Regions from separate parts of the Streptomyces sp. NPDC058375 genome, predicted to be linked through region 1. Evidence: predicted binding sites of a transcription regulator. Region 1 holds the regulator's gene; the other holds the start of a gene.
The links. Region 1 encodes HspR, which represses chaperone genes until heat shock. Its sites were predicted from a motif close to TTGAGNNNNNNNNNCTCAA; they were not measured.
Positions count from the first base shown of each region.

Region 2: the regulator HspR is predicted to act here: its motif matches at 1,620-1,638, upstream of lon (endopeptidase La).

Region 1 is NZ_JBHXJG010000031.1:34,178-37,585, reverse strand. Features, by position in the region: gene ACFWM7_RS08130 (helix-turn-helix transcriptional regulator) at 1-138, shown strand, start outside; gene ACFWM7_RS08125 (hypothetical protein) at 528-1,052, shown strand; gene ACFWM7_RS08120 (heat shock protein transcriptional repressor HspR) at 1,162-1,614, opposite strand; gene dnaJ (molecular chaperone DnaJ) at 1,616-2,806, opposite strand; gene grpE (nucleotide exchange factor GrpE) at 2,903-3,408, opposite strand, start outside.
Region 2 is NZ_JBHXJG010000118.1:8,565-11,972, reverse strand. Features, by position in the region: gene lon (endopeptidase La) at 1-1,597, opposite strand, end outside; gene ACFWM7_RS19870 (spermidine synthase) at 1,858-2,577, shown strand; gene ACFWM7_RS19865 (response regulator transcription factor) at 2,812-3,408, shown strand, end outside.

The sequences.
Region 1 (3,408 bases):
ATCGCCCGCCGACTCGGCATGAACGTCCGGACCTGCCGTGCACACGTGGCCAAACTCTCCGCCGCCCTGGGAAGCAGCAGTCGCGCCCAACTCGGCTATCTGATCGCCCGTTCGGGAATCCTGGACCAGAGCTCCTGACCCTTGCGCCCCCTCTCGCACCGGGGCACGGCCGCGCCAGGGGGAGAGGGCAGCCGCGCCCCGGAACCATCGAGGAAGTGCCCCGACTCCCCATGCCCCGAGCCTTTCGCGCCCCTTAGGCTTTGACCACCGTCATCTTGTTGCACTGCAAATGATGGGGGGTCAAAAATGCATACGGAGGGGCGAAACGGGCCCATGCGCACGGGAACAGAGAATTGTGCCCGCCCGCCGTCCAGCTCTACGAGACGGCGCTCCGCAACGGCCGCATCGCCCGCGCCGAGACCACCGGGCTTCGCCCCCCCTCCCCCGCGTCCTGCGAGAATCCCGTACGTCAGTCCTGACCGACCTGGCGAACACTCTCCGCACGACAGAAGGACCACGAAGCCCAGATGACCGACACCGCCCCCCTGCCCGCCCCCGTCGAGGACGACCACCACGGGGACATCCTGGTCGAACTCACCGGTGAGCACGGCGAGATGATCGTCGTGAGCGGCGAGCGGATCCCCCGCGTCGTCCTCACCCGCGCCCCCGGCGCGACGGTCGACGACCACATCGCCATCGGCACCCGCGACCGCCGACACCTCACCCTCACCGTGGACGGCCGGGAAGCGACGATCGCGCCCGGCAAGGGGAAGCTCCGCCGCCGCTCCTACCGGGTCGACGTCCGCCACGCGGGTACGTCCTACCGGCTCGTGCCCGACTCGATCCCGAGCAGCCGGCTGACCCGGAACGGCAAGCGCATCGGGGACTTCTCCTCGGCCGGCGACCGGCGGGTGCTCGCCGAGTGGCGGGACGGGGCCGTCGTCGAGCCGGCCGACGCGGCGATCGGCTACGCCCTGGCCGCCGCGTTCGGCACCGGCGGGCAGCCCATGTGGATGATGGCGGTCGAGACGATCAGCGAGTTCCTGCCGTAGGGCCCACCCATGCCCCCGGACACGCGAAAGGGGCCGGGAGGGCGTTCAACCGCCGCTCTCCCGGCCCCTTCGCACGGGCGCACGCACAGGCGCACCGGACGGACAGGCCCTACTCCGTCGGCCGCTTCGGCTTCGGCCGCCAGACCACCAGCGCGCTGGTCTGCTGCACGTCCTGATACGGCACCAGGTCCCGCCGGTACGAGGCGTGCACCTGGGCCTCGCGCTGCTGCATGGCGACCGCCGCGCCGTCCACCGCCGCCGAGAGCTCGGCGACGCGCTGCTGGAGCGCGGTCACCTGGTTCTCCAGCTCGATGATCCGCTTGATGCCCGCGAGGTTGATGCCCTCGTCCTGCGACAGCTGCTGCACGGTGCGCAGCAGCTCGATGTCGCGGGCCGAGTAGCGCCGGCCGCGCCCGGCCGTACGGTCCGGGGAGACCAGGCCGAGACGGTCGTACTGGCGCAGCGTCTGCGGGTGCAGGCCCGAGAGCTGGGCCGCGATCGAGATCACGTACACCGGGGTCTCGTCGGTCAGCTGGTACGGATTGCGTCGACGGCCGTCCATCTCAAGCTCCCTTCGCCGCCTGGAACAGTTCCGCCCGCGGGTCCTCGTCCGCGGTCGCCTTCCGGTAGGCCTCCAGGGCGTCCCTGGCCTCCTGGCCCAGGTCCCTGGGGACCGCGACCTCCACGGTGACCAGCAGGTCGCCGCGGGTGCCGTCCTTGCGCACCGCGCCCTTGCCCCGGGCGCGCATCGTACGCCCGTTGGGGGTGCCGGCGGGAAGCTTCAGGGTGACCGGGGGGCCGCCGAGGGTCGGGACCTTGATGTCGCCGCCGAGCGTCGCCTCGGGATACGTGACGGGCACGGTGACCGTGAGGTTGTCGCCCTTGCGGCCGAAGACCGGGTGAGCGTCGACGTGGACGACGACGTACAGATCGCCGGCCGGACCGCCGCGCTCCCCCGCACCTCCCTTGCCGCGCAGCCGGATCCGCTGGCCGTCGGAGACGCCCGCCGGGATCCGCACCTGCATGGTGCGCGCCGACTTCGCCCGGCCGCTGCCCTTGCAGACGTCGCAGGGGTCCTGGGCGATGAGGCCCCGGCCCTTGCAGTCGACGCAGGGGTCGGTGAGCGAGAAGCCGCCGCCGCTGCCGCGCGAGACCTGGCCGGTGCCGACACAGGTCGGGCAGACCCGGGGGGTGCCGTTCTTGTCGCCGGTGCCGGAACACGCCTTGCAGGGCGCCTGGCTGGACATCCGCAGCGGGACCGTGGCCCCGTCGACCGCCTCGGTGAAGCTGAGCGTCACCTCGGACTCGATGTCCTGGCCGCGCCGCGGCTGGACCCGGGTGCCCGTGCCGCCGCGGTTGAACAGCCCGCCGAAGACGTCGCCGAGACCGCCCCCGCCGCCGAAGCCGCCGCCCGCACCGCCCTGTCCGCCGCCCGGGGCTCCCCCGCCGAAGAGGTCGCCCAGGTCGAAGTTGAAGTTGCCGCCCGCACCACCGGGACCGGCCCGGAAGCCGCCGTTGCCGAAGAGGGCGCGTGCCTCGTCGTACTCCTTGCGCTTCTTGGGGTCACCGAGGACGTCGTTCGCCTCGGAGATCTCCTTGAAGCGCTCCTCCGCCTTGGCGTCGTTCTTGTTGGCGTCCGGGTGGAACTCGCGGGCGAGCTTCCGGTACGCCTTCTTGACCTCGGCGTCGGTGGCGTCCTTGGGGACGCCGAGGACCTTGTAGTAGTCCTTCTCGACGAAGTCCTTCGTGCTCATCGACGTCCCTCCTTCCGGACGATCGGCCGAGCGGCCGGCCCGTGGGCCGGCCGCCGGGCCGGTCGGTGTGCACCGCGGTGATCAGACGGGTCGACGTCAGACCTCCTCGGTGCCACCGCTCTCCTCGTCGTCTGCCTTCTTCTCTTCCTTCGCCGCGGCGGGCGTGGCGCCCGGCTGCGGCTCGGCGACGGCCACCCGCGCGGGGCGGATGGTGCGCTCGCCGATGCGATACCCCGGCTGAAGGATCGCCACGCAGGTCGTCTCGGTGACGTCCGGCGCGTAGCTGTGCATCAGGGCCTCGTGGATCGTCGGGTCGAAGGGCTCGCCCTCCTTGCCGAACTGCTGGAGGCCCAGCTTCGCGACGGTGGTCTCCAGCGATTCGGCCACCGACTTGAAGCCGCCGACCAGCTCGCCGTGTTCCCGGGCGCGGCCGACGTCGTCGAGCACGGGCAGGAGCTCGGACAGGAGGTTCGCGACGGCGATCTCCTTGACCGTGACCCGGTCCCGCTCGACGCGGCGACGGTAGTTCTGGTACTCGGCCTGGAGCCGCTGGAGGTCCGCGGTGCGCTCGCCGAGCGCGGTGCGTACCTGGTCCAGCTGTG
Region 2 (3,408 bases), on a different contig from region 1:
CCTCGTCCTTCTCCAGACCCGCTCGCTCCAGCTGGCGCGGGAGCAGGTGGTCCCGGGCGATGACGACCTTCTCGTCCTCGGTGTAGCCGTCGAGGCGGACCAGCTCCATGCGGTCGAGCAGGGCCTCCGGGATGGCTTCGAGCACGTTGGCCGTGGCCAGGAAGACCACGTCGCTGAGGTCGAGCTCGACCTCCAGGTAGTGGTCGCGGAAGGTGTGGTTCTGCGCCGGGTCGAGGACTTCGAGGAGGGCGGCGGCCGGGTCGCCCCGGAAGTCGGAGCCGACCTTGTCGATCTCGTCGAGCAGGACGACCGGGTTCATCGAACCGGCCTCCTTGATGGCCCGCACGATCCGGCCGGGGAGCGCGCCGACGTACGTACGCCGGTGGCCGCGGATCTCCGCCTCGTCCCGGACGCCGCCGAGCGCGACGCGGACGAACTTGCGGCCCATGGCGTGCGCGACGGACTCGCCGAGCGAGGTCTTGCCGACGCCGGGCGGGCCGACGAGGGCGAGCACCGCCCCGCCACGGCGGCCGCCCACCACACCCAGCCCCCGGTCGGCACGCCGCTTGCGCACCGCGAGGTACTCGGTGATGCGTTCCTTCACATCGGCGAGGCCGGCGTGCTCGGCGTCCAGGATCTCCTGGGCGCCGCGGATGTCGTAGGCGTCCTCGGTCCGCTCGGTCCACGGCAGTTCGAGGACGGTGTCCAGCCAGGTGCGGATCCAGGAGCCCTCGGGGGACTGGTCGCTGGACCGCTCCAGCTTCTCGACCTCCTTGAGCGCGGCCGTCCGGACGTGCTCGGGCAGGTCGGCGGCCTCGACGCGGGCCCGGTAGTCGTCGGACTCGTCCTCCGGGTCGCCGTTGAGCTCGGAGAGCTCCTTGCGTACGGCATCGAGCTGGCGGCGCAGCAGGAATTCGCGCTGCTGCTTGTCGACACCGTCCTGGACGTCCTTCGCGATGGACTCGGCGACGTCCTGTTCGGCGAGGTGCTCGCTCAGCCACTGGATGGCGAGCTTCAGCCGGGCGATCGGGTCCACGGTCTCCAGGAGCTGGACCTTCTGGGCGGTGGTGAGGAACGGCGAGTATCCGGAGTTGTCGGCGAGCGCGGAGACGTCGTCGATCTGCTGGACCCGGTCCACGACCTGCCAGGCGCCGCGCTTCTTCAGCCAGCTGGTGGCGAGCGCCTTGTACTCCTTGACCAGCTCGGCGGCGGATCCGGGCAGCGGGTCGGGGGCGGCGGTCTCCAGCACGGTCCCCTCGACCCAGAGCGCCCGGCCGGGGCCGCTGGTCCCGGCGCCGATGCGGACCCGGTCACGGGCCCGGATGAGCGCGCCCGGGTCACCGTCCGACAGGCGTCCGACCTGCTCGACGGTGCCGAGGACACCGGTCCCCGTGTAGGTGCCGTCGATCCGCGGGACCAGCAGCACCTGGGGCTTGCCGCCGCCGGGTCGGGCGGCGGCCTGCGCGGCCTCGACGGCGGCGCGCACCTCGGTGTCGGACAGGTCCAGCGGCACGACCATGCCGGGCAGGACGACCTCGTCGTCGAGCGGCAGCACGGGCAGGTCGATCGGTGTGAACGCCTGGGACTCGTTAGTCATGATCTCCCCTTCGGCAGGCAAGTTGAGCTATGTGCACTCAATGCTTGTGAGTCGCCGAATGTTCCCCGGCCCGTGTTCGCTCTGAGCGATCAGGCCGCCCGCCGTACCTCCCGCCAGGGCACCCCTCCCCGTACGGCAGCGCTCGACGGCGGGCAGTTGTTCCCCTCCCCTGAGCCGGAAAGGCGCTGGCCTTCGCCCCGCGCGGCGGGACAGGATGGGCGGGCACCCACCGCCACGACCGGAGACCGGAGAGCCACACCATGTCCGCGACGACCGCCCACGAACCGATGGAATCGCTGCCGGTGCGCCTGCCCGACGCCCCCGTCGTCCTCGACCGCCGGGTGGGCCCCTTCGGTGAGGTCGTGCTGCGGGAGCGCGGGGAACACTTCGAGATCATCGCCAACGGCTGCTTCCTGATGGACACCTCCGACGGGCGCTCCGAGCGGCTGCTGATCGACGCCGCACTGGCCGCCCTGCCCGCCGGGCGGACCGGCCCATCGGTGCTCGTCGGCGGCCTCGGCGTCGGGTTCTCCCTGGTGCGGGCCGCCGAGGAGGAGCGCTGGGGACGGATCGTGGTCGTGGAGCGGGAGCAGGCGATCGTGGACTGGCACCGGGAGGGGCCCCTGGACCGGATCTCCGGAGCGGCGCTGGCCGACCCCCGGGCAGGAATCCTGCACGCGGACCTCGTGGCCCACCTCCGTACCACCACGGAGCGTTACGACGCACTCTGCCTGGACATCGACAACGGGCCCGACTGGACCGTCACGGAGGGCAACGAAAGTCTCTACTCCCCCGCCGGGCTGGCCCACTGCCACGACCGGCTGACCCCGGGCGGCGTGCTCGCCGTCTGGTCCGCGCAGCCGTCGCCCGCCTTCGAGCAGGCGCTGCGGAATGCCGGGTTCAGCGGGGTTAGGACGGAAGAAGTGGCCGTTGCCCGAGGTGTGCCCGACGTGGTCCATCTCGCACTGCGGGCCGCCTGAACCCCCCTCCCGGTATGCACGGCCCGGCGGTGGCACGGGCCAACCGGCACAAGGCCGACGATCCGGCTGCTCGCCCCGCCCGAACTCGTGACCCCGGGGCAACACCCTGCGTAGCCGGGAGCCCTCCGCTGCCTTTACGCTGCTGACCGGCACACGGGATCACCCACGAAATCCACGAGCGAAGACCGTGCCTCCGGGGGAATGGCTCCCGCGAGAACGGGCAGGGGCGGGGCGATGGAACAGACACACACCACCCACAACGGCGTCGCGGCCACCCCGGGGGCTCAGCGCCGGGTGCTGGTGGTCGAGGACGACGCGACGATCGTCGACGCCATTTCCGCCCGGCTGCGGGCGGAGGGCTTCCTGGTGCAGACCGCGCTCGACGGCCCGGCGGCCGTGGACGCGGCCGAGGCCTGGCAGCCCGACCTGATGGTGCTCGACATCATGCTTCCGGGCTTCGACGGCCTGGAGGTCTGCCGGCGGGTGCAGGCATCGCGTCCGGTGCCGGTGCTGATGCTCACCGCACGCGACGACGAGACCGACATGCTGGTCGGGCTCGGGGTCGGCGCGGACGACTACATGACCAAGCCGTTCTCCATGCGGGAGCTGGCCGCCCGGGTGCACGTGCTGCTGCGCCGGGTGGAGCGGGCCGCGCTGGCCGCCGTCACCCCGCGCAGCGGGATACTGCGTCTGGGTGAGCTGGAGATCGACCACGCGCAGCGCCGGGTCCGGGTCCGCGCCGAGGACGTCCACCTCACGCCGACCGAGTTCGACCTGCTGGTCTGCCTCGCCAACACCCCGCGCGCCGTGCTCTCCCGCGAGCAGTTGCTC